Regions from separate parts of the Mesobacillus sp. LC4 genome, predicted to be linked through region 1. Evidence: riboswitches for the same ligand, from Rfam matches in the RefSeq annotation. Region 1 holds a riboswitch; the other holds the start of a gene.

The links. Region 1 has a riboswitch for S-adenosylmethionine ahead of AB5I83_RS12195 (trans-sulfuration enzyme family protein). Riboswitches for the same ligand answer to the same signal wherever they lie in the genome.
Region 2: another riboswitch for S-adenosylmethionine. It lies ahead of AB5I83_RS17325 (LLM class flavin-dependent oxidoreductase); the one in region 1 lies ahead of AB5I83_RS12195 (trans-sulfuration enzyme family protein).

The regions. Positions count from the first base shown of each region.
Region 1 is NZ_JBGCUB010000003.1:260,529-272,433, reverse strand. It holds gene AB5I83_RS12220 (DEAD/DEAH box helicase) at 129-1,271, shown strand; gene AB5I83_RS12215 (amidase family protein) at 1,416-2,903, shown strand; gene AB5I83_RS12210 (hypothetical protein) at 2,928-3,062, shown strand; gene AB5I83_RS12205 (YitT family protein) at 3,369-4,235, opposite strand; gene AB5I83_RS12200 (CBS domain-containing protein) at 4,414-5,583, shown strand; SAM riboswitch class I at 5,823-5,927, shown strand; gene AB5I83_RS12195 (trans-sulfuration enzyme family protein) at 6,020-7,165, shown strand; gene AB5I83_RS12190 (general stress protein) at 7,320-7,886, shown strand; gene AB5I83_RS12185 (hypothetical protein) at 7,954-8,097, opposite strand; gene safA (SafA/ExsA family spore coat assembly protein) at 8,218-8,826, shown strand; gene AB5I83_RS12175 (lmo0954 family membrane protein) at 9,010-9,354, shown strand; gene AB5I83_RS12170 (PspA/IM30 family protein) at 9,540-10,184, shown strand; gene liaF (cell wall-active antibiotics response protein LiaF) at 10,318-11,052, shown strand; gene AB5I83_RS12160 (sensor histidine kinase) at 11,049-11,905, shown strand, end outside.
Region 2 is NZ_JBGCUB010000005.1:340,602-346,811, reverse strand. It holds gene AB5I83_RS17335 (pentapeptide repeat-containing protein) at 1-268, opposite strand, end outside; gene AB5I83_RS17330 (ATP-grasp domain-containing protein) at 365-1,318, opposite strand; gene AB5I83_RS17325 (LLM class flavin-dependent oxidoreductase) at 1,343-2,392, opposite strand; SAM riboswitch class I at 2,535-2,640, opposite strand; gene AB5I83_RS17320 (LL-diaminopimelate aminotransferase) at 2,722-3,903, opposite strand; gene clpP (ATP-dependent Clp endopeptidase proteolytic subunit ClpP) at 4,034-4,615, opposite strand; gene AB5I83_RS17310 (sigma-70 family RNA polymerase sigma factor) at 4,636-5,298, opposite strand; gene AB5I83_RS17305 (hypothetical protein) at 5,409-6,080, opposite strand; gene AB5I83_RS17300 (DMT family transporter) at 6,173-6,210, opposite strand, start outside.

The DNA of each region.
Region 1 (11,905 bases):
AAAACGAATCCGAGCAAAAAACAATCGCAAATAAAAGGTGCAAAACGTTAATTTTCTAGGGAATACTGGACTTATAATCGTGTTTTAGCTAGTATCAATACTAGAATGTTTAACTGAAGGAGAAAATCATGTCTGAAACTCAACAAATTATTGCACAACTACAACCGTTCCTGCAGCAGGCTTGGGAGAAGGCTGGATTCGAGACGATGACTTCTGTCCAGACAACCGCCATTCCTCTCATAATAGAAGGAAAAGATGTTGTCGGAGAATCACCGACTGGTACTGGTAAAACTTTGGCGTACCTGCTTCCTGTTTTAAATAAAATCGACCCTAAAATGCAGAATACACAGGCTGTCATCCTGGCTTCTTCACAGGAGCTTGTCATGCAGATCCTGTCCGAAATACAGAAATGGGGAGAAGGCAGCGGCATCAAATCGGCAAGCCTGATCGGCGGTGCGAACTTGAAGCGTCAGATCGACAAGCTGAAAAAGAGCCCGCACATCATCGTCGGTACTCCAGGGCGGACGAATGAACTGATCAAGCAAAAGAAGCTGAAAATGCATAAGGTCCAAACAGTCGTCCTCGATGAAGGTGATCAGCTTCTTACCCCGGAGCATAATGAAACGGTAAAAAGCATTGTCAAATCGACTCTTGCTGATCAAAGACAGCTTCTGCTATTTTCAGCAACTCTTCCAGAGACTGTTGAAAAATCGATCAAGAGATTGGCGAAGGACCCAGAGATCATCAATGTCAAAAAGGATGAAACGATCGATGCTGCAAAAGTTGAGCATATTTATTTCCTCAGCGAGCAGCGTGACAAAATTAAAATTCTTGAGAAGATTGCCCGTCTGGATGGAACGAAGTCACTTGTTTTTATCAAGGACATTCCAAACCTGATCATCGCCGCTGAAAAATTGAAGTTCAAGGACCTCCACGTTGGCCAGCTGCACAGTGAGCTCAACAAGCAAGATCGTCAGCGATACTTGAACAAGTTCCGTGATGGCAACAGCGAAATGCTGCTTGTGACTGAAGTCGCAGCTCGTGGCTTGGATATCAAAGGTGTCACTCACGTTGTCCACTATGACTTGCCAAGGGAGCATGATCAATATATCCACCGCTCCGGACGTACAGGCCGTTTTGGCGCAGAGGGAACGGTCATCTCAATCGTCAACGAACGTGAAGAACGTGATTTGAAAAGGTTCTGCAACGCCCTTAATATCACGCCAGTACAAAAAGAGTTTTACGGCGGAAAAATTGTCGACCCTGAATAACAACTATCGAAGCTATAGGATCAATTCCTATAGCTTTTTTACTGTGAATAAAGGAGTTTTCCTTAAGGCATCAGAATATATATTCCGTAGTTTATTTTTGATGGCTCTGTTAAAGGGTATTTTTTTTGAAAGGAATTGTTGAACGTGAAAAATCCACATTTGGATACATTGATGCAAGAGTGGTTGCCGGAAGCGACGATTGATGAGATGCAAGAGAAAATGGAGAAGGGTGAGCTGTCCTCTCATGATCTTGTCCTCATGTACCAGGCCCGTATTTCGGCTTTTGATAAAACAATCAATTCAGTACTTGAGTTGAACCCCGATGCACTGCAGATCGCAGCTTCACTGGATGCAGAACGAAAACTGAAGGGTGCCAGGGGTCCATTGCACGGCATTCCGGTTCTGGTAAAAGATAATATTGATACAAATGATAAAATGCATACAAGTGCTGGATCGCTCGCATTGAAGGACTCTTTTGCCCAGAAGGATTCCTTTGTTGCAGCCAAGCTAAGGGAGGCTGGCGCTGTCATTCTTGGCAAAACAAACATGACAGAGTGGGCGAATTTCATGGCGAATAACATGAAAAGCGGCTACAGTTCGCGCGGAGGCCAGGTGCTGAATCCGTATGGTCCTGGAAACTTCGATGTTGGGGGATCAAGTGCCGGTTCTGGTGCGGCGATTGCGGCTAATCTGGCTGCCGTAGCAGTCGGAACCGAAACGGATGGCTCTATTTTGAACCCAGCTTCGCAGAATTCATTGGTAGGCATCAAGCCGACAGTCGGCCTTGTCAGCCGCAGCGGCATCATTCCGATTGCCCACACTCAGGATACCGCCGGCCCGATGGCGAGAAGTGTGAAGGACGCGGTTTATCTTTTAGAAGCGATTGCTGGACACGATCCGCAAGACCCGGCAACGATGGTCAGTTTACCACAATTCAATCATGACTCTCTTTTCGATGAAAAAGCATTAAATGGAGCGAAAATTGCTGTTGTAAGAGAAGAGTATATTGGCAAGTGGACTCAGGAACAGGAGCAAATTTTTCAAAAAGCGGTTGAAAAATTGAAAGAGCTAGGCGCGCAAGTAGTTGAAGCAGCGATACCAGCAGCGAAGGCGACCTGGGGTTATAAGGTTTTGAGCTATGAATTCAAAGCGGACCTGAATGCTTATCTGAACGGTCTGGCACCGAATGTACCGGTCAGGACACTTGCTGACGTGATTGCTTTCAATAACGAGCATGGCGATGAAATGCTGAAGTACGGTCAGGAAGTGCTCCTCGAATCGGAAAAAACAAGCGGGACCCTGACCGAGGCTGAGTACCTCGAAGAACTTGAATACAATCTTTATATGGCAAGGGAGCAGGGGATTGACTATGCATTGAAAGAATATGGTGCTGATGCGGTGCTTTTCCCGATGGATGGATCGACAATCGGATCAAAAGCAGGATACCCATCCGTTACGGTTCCAACTGCTTTTACAGAAAGTGGAGAGCCGGTCGGCATCACTTTCACGGGCACTGCCTTCAGCGAACCATTGCTGATCAAACTCGCCTATGCATACGAGCAGGCAACGAGAGTGCGCCAGGCACCTGAACTTGGAATAAACGCTGAGGAAAAAACTCATACTACTTCATGAATCCATCAAAAGGAGCGAGGTAGAATGGGCAAACAAAAGCTAGGCAACGGGAACGCCCAGCGCAACAACAACAAGAAAAAGGGCAACAACACTCCTGAAGAACTTGTCGAATTCACAACTGGCCAGAAAGAAAAGAAATTCAACAATCCGATTGATTAACAGCAAAGTGCCCCGGCGATTCTTCGCCAGGGCACTTTTTACATTAAAAATGATAAAATTACTGCAAATTTTGGTGGAAATACTAACAATTGCATGAGAAACAAGCGTAGACAAAGACTTATCAAGAACTTATTGGCGAAAAAATAAATTATGCGACCACATTTGAAGATAATTCGACCACATTTCGAAATATATTGGCGGATTTTTGATTATTTCGACCACTTTTTAAGATATATCGACCACTTTTAAGGATATATCGACCACATTTCAGGTTTTATCGACCAACCGCTCATCCATCATGTTTAATCAATGCCCGCCGCTCTTATCAAAGTTGCTTCCGGAAACATCAGCGACATTTTCAATCGCGACTAAAGCATTTGGATCAATATCATCGACAACGGAGCGCAGTGTGGACAATTCAATCCGGCTGACGATGGTGTAGATGATTTTTTTAGGCTCGCTTGAAAAAACGCCTTGGCCCTGTATGTAGGTCATGCCTCTGCCTAATTGCTTCAGCAAGGCTTCGGCGATTTCTTCAGGAACATCGGAAATGATCGTGACGGATTTTAGCTCTTCCATGCCCTCGACGACGACATCGATCATTTTGAAGGCGATGAAATAGGTGATGATAGAGTACATGGCTGTTTCCCAGCTGAACACGAGCAAGGCGGCTAAAATGAAGATGAATAAGTTCATGATCATGACGATTTGTCCGACAGAGACGGTGCGCTTTTTGCTGACAAGTATCGCGATGATTTCCGTTCCGTCCAGTGCTCCGCCTGCCCGGATGACCAAACCGACACCTGTACCCAGGATAACTGCGCCGATGATAGTCGCTAGAAATAAATCATCTGTCACAGGGGCAAAATGGTGTAAATAAGCGGTCGCGGCGGATAAAATGATGACGCCATACAAAGTGCGAAGCGTGAATTTCAAACCCATCCTCCGATATCCGATATACAGGAATGGGAGGTTGAAAACAATCAGGAAAATACTCATCGAGATGTTCGTCAGTTCCGCTGCAATGATGGATAGCCCGATGACCCCTCCATCAAGAATTGCGTTAGGAACCAGGAACAGGTCGAGCCCAAAAGCCGCGATAATCGCCCCGATTGTGATGGTCACAAGCTGTGTGACCTCTATAACTATTCTCTTTTTCTTCGTTGCTGCCACTGAATATCAATCCCTTTTCTATAAAAATAACATCTGTGAATTAGTAATGTATGTACTATACTTATTGTATCAAACATAATGTTCATCTGGAATTTTTACATTATATATCCATGATTAGTAAAAGTACTAAATGGGGTAAGGAGAAAGGGAAGTTATTTGAAATTACGGAGGGGCTATCTTGGTTAATAATACTCAGAATAAACATAGATTCAATCATCAGTCAGGTTCAAAAAAACAGGCTGGTAAAAATAAAAAGTCATATATTCGTACAAATCCTAAGCAGCAAGTGTCAGATGAAAACAGACTGAAGCGAGTCGATGAAAAGGAACAAAAGCACCCTGGTAAAAAAGACAACGAAAGTGCGGATTCATCCAATACAGCTGGAAAAGGAAACGGCAACTCGCCGTCAAAAGTAAAACCAGACAACAAGCAGATTAGACGCGGGAAGAGTTCCTCATCTGAAGAACAATTAAAAAGTGGTAATGGTAACTCATCCTCCAATCAATCCAAAAGTAAAAATGGTAATGGGAAACCATCTTCTCAACAATCCAATAATGGGAATGGGAAAAAGCGAGGCAATGATGATGGAAGGAATCCCGAATCAGGCACCAATGCTTCTGAGGAGCATGAGGTAAAACATAAGGAGCAATCCGGAAAGTTCGAGACAGCTTTTAACAGGATTCATAAAGCGTTGAAGGAAATGGTGAAGGGAACGGACAGTGATGCGTTTGTCGAACTGCTGTATTCAGGCTATAAAAATCATTCATTAGTGCGTAAATATAAAAGTGAGCTTCATCAGTTTGCGAAGCTTCGCAATGCGATTGTCCATGAGCGGGTGAACGCGGATTATTATATCGCCGAGCCTCATATCGAAGTGGTTGAACGGATCGAGGAGATATGCAGGGAGTTCGAGAAGCCGCAGACAGCGTTATCGATCGCGACCAGCCCTGTGTTTTATTATTATGAAGATGCGTATCTTAAAGATGTTCTAAAGGTGATCAATAAGTTTGATTTCACAAGATTCCCTGTCTATGACAAGGATGATAAATATATTGCCCTGCTGACTTCAACGGAAATCATCCAGTGGATGGCGAAGCATTTTTCAGATAGCGTCGTGCATTTTGAGGACGTGAGGGTCAAGGAGCTACTGACGAAGGGGAAAAATTACTTTGTGACCTTTGTCGATGAGGATGCATCTTTGTATCATATTGAAGAGTTATTCGAGCGTTACCATACAAGAGGAAAAAAACTGCAGGCCGTCATCATCACGGAAACCGGTGACCGCCACGGGAAGCCAATTGGCGTGATCACGCCTTGGGACTTGCTTGACAGCGATCCGGAAGATTGAGTTTGTGCGATCTGTCATATACGTAAGACGAACGGTACCTAGGTATGAACTGTCAAGTGTGTATCACGAACGGTGCCGAGGTATGAACTGTCAAGTGTGTATCACGAACGGTGCCTCCGAAGTATGAACTGTCATTTATGTATTACGAACGGTACCGAAAGGATGAACCCTCATTGACGGAAAGCCGGAGAGGCTGGTATACTTCAGCTATTAAAAAACTATTTTTAAACCCGAAATAACTCTTATCCAGAGCGGCGGAGGGACAGGCCCTTTGAAGCCCGGCAACCTTATTTTTTTACGATGAAAGGTGCTGAGTTCTGAAGATTGCAGTCTGAAGATAAGAGAGGCTGATTGAACTGTAACCTCTCCTTATTGGAGAGGTTTTTTTATGATTGTTTTTACCATACGACTACGAATTCTAAAAGCAGGTGACAAGATGGCTAAAAAGTTTGAAACAGAAGTATTGCATTCAGTACATACGAAGCAACAGGGAATTAAAAGCAAGGCTACCCCGATATATCAGACGTCGGCTTTTACTTTCGATGACCTTGATGAGCTGGAGGGCTTTTATCAGGGAGAAGGGAATTATTTGTATTCCAGGGTTGGCAATCCGAATACGGATGAACTGGGTCAAGCCGTAGCAGCGCTTGAGTATGCAGAAGATGGAGTGGCGGCTTCTTCAGGGCTGGCTGGGATTTTAGCGGGTGTTCTGGCAGTTGTGAAAAATGGCGACCATATCGTGGCGGCTGATGATGTTTATGGCGGAAGTTTTCATATGCTGAAGGCTGAATTGGAACGCTTTGGAATCGAGACGACCTTTGTAGCGTTTGCGGATTTGCAAAATGTAGAACAGGCGATCCGACCGAATACGAAGCTTCTATATACTGAGTCCATCACAAATCCGCTTCTTCGTGTGGAAAAATTGGTAGAGGTCATCGCGCTTGCCAAGAAAAGAGATCTGATTGTTTTGGTGGATAATACATTTGCAACGCCGCTTCATGTTCGCCCGTTCACACTAGGAGCTGACCTGGTTGTCCACAGCGCGACTAAATACATTGGCGGCCATAGTGATGTCACATCAGGTGTCGTTGTTGGCAAGAAGGAGCTGATTGCAGAAGCACGTGCGAGGATCGTGAACCTCGGTGCGAACCTCAGTCCGTTTGAAGCGTGGCTTACATGCAGGGGGTTGAAGACTCTGGCGTTAAGAATGAAAACTCAATCAGAGAATGCCAGGATGCTGGCTGATAGTCTGAATGAAAATAAGAATGTCGCAAAGGTTTATTATCCATTTACTGAAGGTGAAAAGGGATTCGGCGCCATCGTAAGTATTGAACTCGCAGAACAGGTGGATGCAGATCAATTTTTCAAATCGCTTGGTTGGATTAAAATTGTGCCAACACTTGCAGGAGTCGAAACAACGGTCTCCCATCCACTGAAAACTTCCCATCGCGCGCTGCCGCCAGAGGCACAGGCAGAGCTTGGAATCACGTATCGACTAGTCAGGATTTCAGTTGGAATCGAAAATAGCGAGGATATCATTCAGCAATTTGAAGCAGCACTGTCTGCGGCTGTGGAAAAATAATCTGGAAGTAAATGAGCTACTTTGCACTGTTGCTTTTTAACTAAATGTAGATTTCAAAGAAAAAAATGTCCCATTTTATCGTTCGACATAAGGTTTACGCCTCTTGTATGCGGGTATTTTTAAAGGGACTACTCGTCTAAAGGAGGCTTTTATTATGTTTGAACATGAAAAACATCTTGTAGGAGTATATGATAACGAGCAAGACGCAATCCAGGCTGTTGAGGACCTGAAAAGACAGGGATACTCAACTGATGACATCTCTGTTATCAGTAAGAACGAAGATGAGATTCACGATGTCAATGAAGCAACCGGTACAAAGACTGAGGAAGGTCTGGCTGCAGGTGCAGCAACAGGAGGCGTATTAGGCGGCCTTACTGGATTATTGGCAGGCATCGGTGCGCTAGCGATTCCTGGAATTGGTCCAATCGTAGCTGCGGGCCCAATCGCTGCGACACTTACAGGTGCAGCAGTAGGCGCAGGTGCAGGCGGATTAGCCGGAGCACTGATCGGAATGGGCATTCCGGAAGATGAAGCGGAACGTTACGAAGGCTATGTAAAAGAAGGTAAGATTCTTGTAGTTGTCGAGCGTGACGAAAACAGAGTCGGCCTGAATGATAATGCTACAGCGGTTGATGGCACAAGGAATGTAGACCCAGTCGATGCACCACTGACTTCGGACAACCCTGCCAACACTCGTTTTGATAACACACGCGACTTTTAACTTTTAAAACCATGCCATTGTAAGAAGGCTGCCAGTTCATCCTGGCAGCCTTTTGGCATTCTACAACCTACTCTTCTCGCTTGCTATCCAACAAATCAACCCGGCTCACATCATCGTAATTAAAAGCAGATCTGATAAAAAACATTAACGTACCGCCCATTAAACCGAGACAAATGACAAAACCAATGGTCATCACCCAAAGATAGCCCATACTTTGCATTCCTCCCTTGAATAAACTATATGCAACGTTCTTGTGATGTTTTCTTATGAAAAATTAATAAAGTATAATTTCTTGGGTTTTTCTCATCCTATCAGGTGAGGAGGATTGAATATGTTCAAGAAAATACTTTTAGCTCTTTTATTGATGGTAATGGCTCTTCCAACCATTTCGTCCGCACAGCAGGTCCACACAGTACAGCCGGGTGATACTCTATGGAAAATATCAGTCAGGTACCAGATTGGCCTTTCTGAAATCATTTCCGCCAACCCGCAGTTTAAAAATCCAAATTTGATTTATCCTGGACAGAAGGTGAATATCCCTACTATAAGAGCAACAAAGAGTATTGAAAGCCAGGTAATCCAGCTGACGAATCAGGAGCGAGCCAAGAATGGCCTGAAACCGCTAGCTGCTGACTGGCAGCTTTCCAGGGTTGCACGATATAAATCTGCTGATATGAGAGACAAAAATTATTTCTCCCATACAAGCCCAACATACGGCAGCCCGTTTATGATGATGAAGAATTTTGGCGTCAACTATCGCAGTGCTGGAGAGAACATTGCTGCCGGCCAGCGTACAGCGAATGAAGTAGTCCAATCATGGATGAATAGCCCCGGCCACCGCAAGAATATCCTTAGTCCTACATACACACATATCGGTGTTGGACATGCAACGGGCGGTAATTATGGACACTATTGGACGCAAATGTTCATCGCAAAATAAATAATCCAAATGGAAATAACCCGGTTCATGGAGACCGGGTTATTTTTTTGTTGCTGCGGTTGAATCCCATAGACCGGTACGCAGCTAAGCCTCAGGTCCTACTCCAAAATCAAGCTCAGGCACGTTATTGAATTTTAGCCAGAAAGGTAAGATGTAATCATAAGAGATAAGGAGGAATTGAACATGAAAAAATTTGGTTTACTGGTTGCCGGTTTCATTGCTGCCATGGTGCTGATTTCAAACCTTGGCCCGCTCGTCGGACTTGGGGTCAGCTTGCTGGTGCTCTACTTCGTCGTCAAACAATTTTTAAAGACAGATTCAACTGCCGCAAAAGTCGGCTGGGGAATCGCGGGCTTCATCATCCTGATGGCGACAGCTTCAAACGTACCAGCCATCTTGGCAATCGCAGCTGCTTATGTCCTGTACCTTGTATACAAGAACTGGGATAAGAAAGAAAATGTGATTCGCGAAGACAACGACCCTTTCGTCAACTTCGAAAAGCAATGGGCACAATTGAATAACAAATAACAAATAAATCCACAAAAATAAAATGAATGTACTTCAATTTGAAAACTATCTAGCTCCAGCGCCTAGCCCCTCGAGTCGCTTCGGTCCGCCCAATGAAGTCAAAGAACGACTTCACTGGTCGGCCCTCCAGCGCTTGTCGGGGCTGACCAAGGCGCTTGCGCTTATCAAAAAAGGAGAGATATTAAATGGCAAATCTATTAACAAGAATCAAAAACACGGTAATGGCAGATCTTCACGAGGCTCTTGACCAGAAGGAAAAGAAAAATCCAATCGCGCTGCTGAATCAGTATCTTCGTGAATGTGAAAATGAAACAGAAAAGGTCAGAAAGCTTCTTGAGCGCCAAGGGCAGTTGAAGGAACAGTTTGCCCGCGAACATCAGCAAGCACTTGAAATGGCTGAAAAAAGGAAGTATCAATCAGAGGTGGCAATGAGAGCTGGTGAAAATGATCTCCAGGAGTTTGCTCAGCAGGAGCAGGCGCAGTATGAGGAGCGTGCAGCCAGACTGAAGGAAGCCATGGAAAATGGTGTGAAACAACAGCTCGAGCTCGAGCGGAAATATGAAGAGATGAAGCATAAATTGAAAGATATGCACATCCGACGTCTTGAATTGATGGGCCGCGAGAATGTAACAAGAGCCCATCATCGAATGGATCAGGTATTGGATAACGGTGCGTACTCCGATAAAGCCTACTCAAGATTCACAGAGATGGAAACCTATCTCGACCAGCTGGAGGAGAAAGTGAACAGCACTTACAACCGCAATACAATCGACAGCAGGATTGCCCAGCTCGAAAAAGAGTTCAAAAATAAAGAAACACATACTATTTAATAGGCAAAACATGGTATTCTATAAAGGCGCAGGCAGCTGCGCCTTTTAGGATATCACCTCGAAAAGACTTCATAATAAAAATCCTCTATCAAGTATTCCATTTTTAAAAAGCTAGAGGAAGGGAGGAAACAGCATGTTGAACAACATGAAAAATGATTATGTCAGCTGGATTGTGATTACTGGACTTATATTGCTATTGCTCGAAGTTTCATTTTTTAACGAAGGACTGATTTTCTCCCTCCTGGCAAGCGGAGCGATGATTTACTTCGGCCGCTCATTAATGCCGAAAAAATCGGGAAAGTTCTTATTTTGGGCAGGTTTGTTCTTTTTCCTGAGCAGCGTCTTCAGCATGATGACGTTCCGATTTTTCTTATTGGCCGTCCTGATTTACCTTGCCTATCAATTTGCACAGTCGAAAAAGAAGCCTGAAGTGATCACACCAGTTTTACAGGAGCCTGAAATAGAGAACCGGAAGGAAATGCTGATTGAAAAGACTCCTCTTTTTAAAAATCGTTTGTTTGGGCATCAGGAAACACCGTCACATGTATATGAGTGGAATGATGTCAATATCCAGACGGGGATTGGCGACAGTGTGATCGACCTGAGCCTGACAGTTCTGCCAAAGGGAGAAACCGTCATCTTTATCCGAAATATCATAGGCAATGTCAAATTGTATGTGCCATATGATTTAGAAGTAACCCTCCGTCATTCATCAGTGATTGGCTCTGCTGAAGTATTCGAGCATGAGGAAGGAAGGGCACTGAACCAGAATTTATATGTGCAGACTCCAGGCTATGAAGAGGCAGAGCAAAAAGTGAAAATTTTCACCTCTATGCTTGTTGGTAATATCGAGGTGAAACGCATATGACGACTGCCATGCGCCAAATCTTATGGGGATTAACACTCGGTATTATTTTATTCATCGCGGTGACTTTGTCTTTTGTACTCGTTTTTCCGGTCGCGAAGCTTTCTGATTTGTGGAACCGGGAACTGATGGATATCCCGTTCATCATTTTCACCTTCAGCATTAGCGTCGTGCTGGGCGTTGCTTTTGGTATGGCATCAGGGACATATTGGCGAAAGCAATTCAGAACAGTCGACAACTGGCTTTTTCAGCTGGAGGAAGGACAGGAACCTGAAATTGAACTCAATCAGGCATACGCGGAAATCTCCTCTATATCGAAAAGAGTCAGCAAGCTTCATAAGCAGATTTCTGAAAAAGCGATGCTGTCACAGCGCCTTGCGACTGAAAAAGCAGAGGAACAAGAGTCGCGGATTCAGGAAATCATTTCGCAAGAGCGCAATAGGCTGGCACGCGAACTGCATGATTCTGTCAGCCAGCAGCTTTTTGCAGCCTCGATGCTGATGTCCGCGATCAATGAAACGAAAGCACCTTCCGAGAATGAGCGTGAGACAAAGCAGCTGAAGATGGTCGAGGAAATGATCCATCAGTCGCAGCTTGAAATGAGGGCGCTCCTTCTGCACCTGCGGCCAGTCGCTTTGAAAGGGAAAAGCCTGCAGGAAGGAATCGAAGAACTATTAATCGAATTAAGACAGAAAGTCACCATGAATATCAAGTGGAAGGTGGAGCCATTCCCATTGGATAAAGGGGTCGAGGACCATCTATTCCGCATCCTCCAGGAGTCTGTCTCGAATACGCTTCGCCATGGTAAGGCAGAAGAGTTGGAAGTATTGTTGATCAAGCGCGATGATAAAGTAAT
Region 2 (6,210 bases), on a different contig from region 1:
CTCGCCAATCATGTCCCCTATAGGTAATCTGTGAAACCTTTTGCCCCGCACCAAAGCATTCGTATACGGTACATCCTTTGAAGCCTTCATCCCTCAGTTTGTTATGAATCCCACAACGGTAATCCTTCTGCAAGTTCTGACAAGGCACCCCTGCCCCCTTATCAAAAGCAAAGTCAGCAGATTCCGCATATGGCAAAGCCACACAGCATAAACCAAAGCAACTTTCGCAATCGGCACTTAACTTATTTTGCAACATTTGACCATTCATTTCTCTTAATCTCCCGTAGTATAATTCCATCTTTTGTTAAATATAGATTATCATATTTTTCCTGAGAAAAAACAAAAAAGCAGGGGAACTCCCTGCTTATCTTGTCACTATTCCATACTCCGCAGCCAGCTTTTCTCCTAAGAACCTTGCCAGCTCCAGCATGCCGAATTTCCCAGCTTTTGCTTCAGCATCTGGATTGTAGTTTGTATTTGTATTGATATCGTAAGTAAAGATTTCACCTGACTCATTTCTGATAAATTCAATTCCGGCAACATCAATATTGTTTGCTTCTAGCACTCTCTTATATTTTTCAATAATAGGGTCGTTGAACGCTTCAATCACCTGGAATTTTGGCTTTTCTTCAATCTCTTCTCCGACTGGACAGAATAGGTCTCCAATCTGGCAGGCATCTGCCGGGCATAATTCAAAACCTTCAGATGTATCGACCCTCACTGCATAAACAAATTCTCCGCCGACGAATTCACATCTTGTTATATAGCTCTCCGGAGACTGGATATATTCCTGAATGAGCGTGACACCATCCACCGGTTCTTCAAATGCAGGGCCATCAACATATGACTTCAATGCATCAGCCGATTGAAAAAGTTGTACTCCAAGACCCTTTCCTGCGCGGTTATGCTTAGTAATAAATGCTTTCCCTTCGAATTCCTTGGCCGCTTCTAAAAGCTGTTTTTTACCGACAGTTGCAATAGTTCTCGGAGTCTTTACTCCTTGCTTGGCCAGCTCAAGGTATTGCTTGACCTTGCTAACTTCCAGTTCCAGTGCGCGTGTTCCGTTGAAAACTTTGCATCCGTGAGCCTCCAGCCAGGCTAAAACCTGTGCAGTATATTCCGGAGCGAATCGATGGCCTCTTGTGTGAGACGAAGCGCTCATCCTGCTATAAAAAATTCCTTGTGGCGGTTCCTTCGATAAATCAAGCAGTCCTTCGTTGAGATGCCATTCCTCAAATGGAATCCCTAGCTCCTTCAGCCGCTTTGTTAAATGAATTGTCCATTCACTATTTTCATGGATAATATATACCTTGCTCATATTTACTCATCTCCTTATAGTAGTTCAAGCAATCACTTGCTTTCTTTTTGCCTCCACAAGAGGCATAACCTGCTTTGAAAAACGTTCCATTTCTTCGAGTTGCGGTGAAAATTGGAGCAGAAGCAACCCTACCCCCGCTTGTTCATACTGAAGAATTCGCTCGGCGATTTGGTCAGGAGTGCCAATCAAATTCGGCCGTAAACCACGGTTCGATACCGAGTAATCCTGGAGCTGGATTTGCTGTTCAAGCTGGGATTTACTTGTGAAATCCTTAAAGCCGGCATAGGCACTTGATTCTTTTACAGTCGTAATGCATTCCAATTCTGCGATTGCTTCTTCCTCGGTGTCGCGGCAAATGACATAGGCAGCCATTCCGAACTCCGACAATTCTGGATTTGAAGTTGCCGCTCTGCGGACTTTCATGTCTGTTATTTTCTGTTCAATTTCTTCTATTGTCCCGCCATGCATGACATAGGCATCACATTTTTCAACAATCGTCTGTTTTCCCTTTGCACTTTCTCCGCCGGCATAAAGGACCGGATTCGGCCGCTGAACTGGTTTCGGGAACAGCTTCGTATCCTTGAGCTGATAAAACTTGCCTTCATAAGAGAAGGTTTCATCACGCCATAGTCCCTTGAGCACATCTATGAACTCTGTAGTCCTGTCATATCGTTCATCATGTTCGGTAAAAACTCCGCCGTATTGCCTTGCTTCTTCCTCCCACCATGCTGAAACAACATTAAGCGTAAATCGCCCGTTGCTGAGTTGATCAATATTTGCCGCCATTTTTGCCGTGATAGCCGGATTGTGGAAGCCCGGTCTAACCGCTGCCATTATTTCAATTTTTTCCGTTACTGAAGCCAGTGCGGCAGCAGTTGTCCATGCTTCAAGGGAATCGCGCTCTGGCCCTTTTATATCATTCAAATATAATTCGGCAATTAATGTTGTAGAGTAGCCCCATTGTTCTGCTGATTGAATCACTTTCTTTGCATAGTCAAAGGTAGGTGGCATGTTCTCGTCTTCTACATTCCTAAGCCATCCGCCAAATATAGGCAGCCAAAATCCGTATTTCATCTCAATCTCTCCTCTGCTCATAAAATCTCAACTTAACCAACCTGATAAGTTGGTTTTATAAGTAAAACATTAGAGGCTCATAAATAAGCCTCCTAAAAATAAAAAGCTCCCTTCTTCAAGAAGAGAGCCATAGCATACTCTCTTCTCATCTTTCAGACAAAATTGTCCGCAGGAATTGGCACAGTATTCTTTCAGAACCTGTTGCCGAGGTTTCGCAGGGCCTTTCCCTCCACCTCTCTTGATAAGAAGACATAAGTATTAAATTTTAGTTCGTTAAAGTGATAATATTCCAAATTCATTCAAAAGTCAATTCGTTTATCGAAATATTATTATATCCCGACCGGAAACCCAGACAGAAATTTATTTACCCTTTGAGATGCTTCTATCAGTCTATCTGGTGGCTGGACCATGGCAATTCGGACATAGCCTTCGCCTTGTTTTCCAAAAGCATCACCAGGAACGACGGCAATTCCTTCTTCATCAATTAGCTTGAAAGCGAAATCGCGGGATTTCCAGCCGGCAGGAATTTTAGCCCACACAAACATCGTTGCCGGAGAATTTGCCACTTGCCAACCGCTATTCCTGAATCCTGAAACCAAAGCATCCCTTCGTGCTTCATACTGCTTCAGCTGATCCCCGAGAAAAGAATAATCTGAGGTCAGTGCAGCAATTGCTGCTTTTTGAATCGGGTAAAAAATACCGTAATCGATATGTGATTTGAAGGAAGCAAGAATATTGATCACCTGTGAATTCCCAGCGACGTAGCCAATGCGGCAGCCTGCCATATTGAAGGTTTTTGACAATGAGTTAAACTCTACCCCTACGTCTTTGGCACCGTCCACCGAAAGGAAGCTGGTTTTCGGATTCTCATCATAAATCAATTCAGAATAGGCGAAGTCGTGCACCACGAGGATGTTATGTACTTTAGCGAATTCGACCACCTGTTCAAAAAAGCTGCTGTCCGCCAGCGCGGTGACAGGATTTCCTGGATAACTCAAGATCATCATCTTCGACTTTTCTAAGATTTCTAGAGGAATCTCATTCAGCTGCGGCAGATATTGATTTCCCTCCAACAAAGGCATAGGATAGATCGACCCACCGGCAATGGTTACGCTAGCTTCATAGATTGGGTAACCTGGATCCGGAACAAGTACATAATCCCCAGGGTCAATGATTGCAGTAGCCAAGTGCGCTAGCCCATCCTGCGAGCCCATCAGCTGCAAGACTTCACTTTCAGCTTCTAGCTCAACAGAATAACGCTGTTGATAAAAATATGTAACTGCCTCATTAAATTCACTGATTCCCTTTAACGTGTATCCATATTTCCCTGGATCCATCGAATATTTAGCAAGTTCCTCCATGACAAAAGAAGGCGGGCCAAAATCTGGACTCCCTATACTTAAGTCAATCACATCTTTCCCATACATCAAGGCTGCCTGTTTACGGTCAACCACTTCCTGAAAAATACTTGATGTCATCTTTCGTATCTTTTCTGATCCGTAAATATTCATGGATATTCCCCTTTACTGTTTATTTCTTTAACGCTGTGAATTGTTAGAATCTTTTAAAATATAAATTCGATTATATCAGGAGCAGCCAGTCATTTCTAGCAAAAAAAAAACAGGACTGCTTAAGCAGCCCCTATGTTCGTGTAATAATTTTATCAATAATCCCGTATTCCAAAGCTTCCTGTGCACTCATAAAATAATCCCGGTCTGTATCCTTTGCGATTTTTTCAACCGGCTGTCCAGTTCTATCGGAAATAATTTGATTCACATGGTCGCGCAGCTTCAGGATTCTTTTAGCCGAGATCTCAATCTCCGTCGCCTGGCCTCTTGCACCGCCGAGAGGCTGATGGATCATGATTTCACTGTTTGGCAATGCAAATCTTTTCCCTTTTGTACCGGCAAGCAGCAACATGGCTCCAAAAGATGCGGCCATTCCGATGCAGATTGTGCTGATGTCGGGCTTGATGTATTCCATCGTATCAAAAATCGCGAATCCTGCTGTGGTTGAACCTCCAGGACTATTAATATAGATCGAGATATCCTTTTCAGGATTATCTGCTTCAAGAAACAGAAGCTGAGCAATAACGCTGTTTGCCACCTGGTCATTGATTTCATCTCCAAGCATGATAATCCGGTCTTTTAAAAGCCTTGAATAAATATCGTATGAACGTTCTCCCCGGTTTGATTGTTCGATGACATAAGGAATTCTACTCAATTTGTTCCTCCCTTTCCTGCTTACGCAGCCATTTTGAAAGTAGAGAGAGGTGAACGAGAGTGTAAAGACATCTCCGGTGAACAAGGAGCAAGTGAAGGGATCTCCTGGATGCTTTCAAGCAACACAGTCGGATCCTCAGAGTGAAGTGATTCACAAAGCAAGTCTGTCAGCAGCTTTTCTTCATCCTCGGTGAGTTCTTGATCCACTTCTTGAAGGTTTCCATCACGCTCGAGTCGTTTCCTGGCCCGGTGAAGCGATGCTTTTATAGCCATTTCCGTTGTCTGCATTAGTTCAGCGATTTCGCGTGATTGAAAACGGAATGCTTCCTTCAAAACTAAAATAACAGCCTGCTTCGGCGTCAATTTGGCCAAAACCATCTCGACTGTATCGATCACGTTGCCATTAGTAACTGAAGCGAGATTTTCCGGTATTCCCGTTACCTCACGACTCCGCTTCCTGACCGTATCAACCCAATGATTGTAAGCCATCTTTTTCAACAATGCCGAGCTGATCTGTGAAGGCTCATAATGGCGCATCGCCTTGACCGTCACTTCCTGCACAAGGTCATCACCATCCCAGCTGCTCTGCGTTAAAAACCGGCAATATCTCTCAAGATTTTGATAATGGTCCATGACACCGGTATCCTTTGCTATATCCATTTTCCTGAGCTTGTCGATCGACATCCTGTTCACTCCTTTGAACCTCTCTGCCCCTTAAACGGATTTAGGGAGAGAAAAGATACGGCCATCAAAAATTTTTATCATTCTTTCTTTAGCATATGCTGGAATTGAATTTAGCCAGCCTTCTCAGACTGTTTATTTTTTCTTAGTACTACTGCTAAGGGTATTAAAATTATTGGTATTAAAGCCAGCAAATAATATCTGGACAATGGCTTTTTTTCGGGGAAACGGTCAGGATAAGTTCTCTTTAAATGCTGCTTGATCAATGCTTCAAACTCAGTTAGTGGAATTCCTTCGGGATCGACTCCCCACTCATCAAAAAGCCTGGTTGCATTTCCGCCAATTGGACGGATGTTATCTCTGGATGGAGTATATCCTAACTCAAGATCATACTGCATATTGGAAAGAAAATACTCGTAAGGCTTTAACTGCAAAAGTGAAGTGGATCTTGAAAAACCAAACTCAACGATTTCATATCTTCCCTCAGAAGATTCATTCACTCTCATGGGACCGATGATCACTCCATTGTATAGCACTGGTGCAACCCACTGGTTTAAAGGTCTTATTTCCAGATTCAACTTGTTATCAATCACTAGCTGATGATCGGCAACAAACTGCCCTATTGTCCAGTCTTTTGGATTTCCATCGTTGATCACAAATGAAAGGAATTCCTGGTAATTGTTCATTGCAGTTTCAACAACTTCAGGCGGGACATGCCTATTCATTTCAATTGAGCCAAAACCCATTAACACCATAGTCACTAACAATAAAAAGACTCTTTTCATCCTGAACATTACTCCTTTTAAACGCCAGCAAAAGCATTTTTACAAAATACACCTCGACCCGCTCATTAAATAGGAAAATTTACGAATACAATCTAGTCATTTACTGATTTTGCATCTTTCCCAATACCAA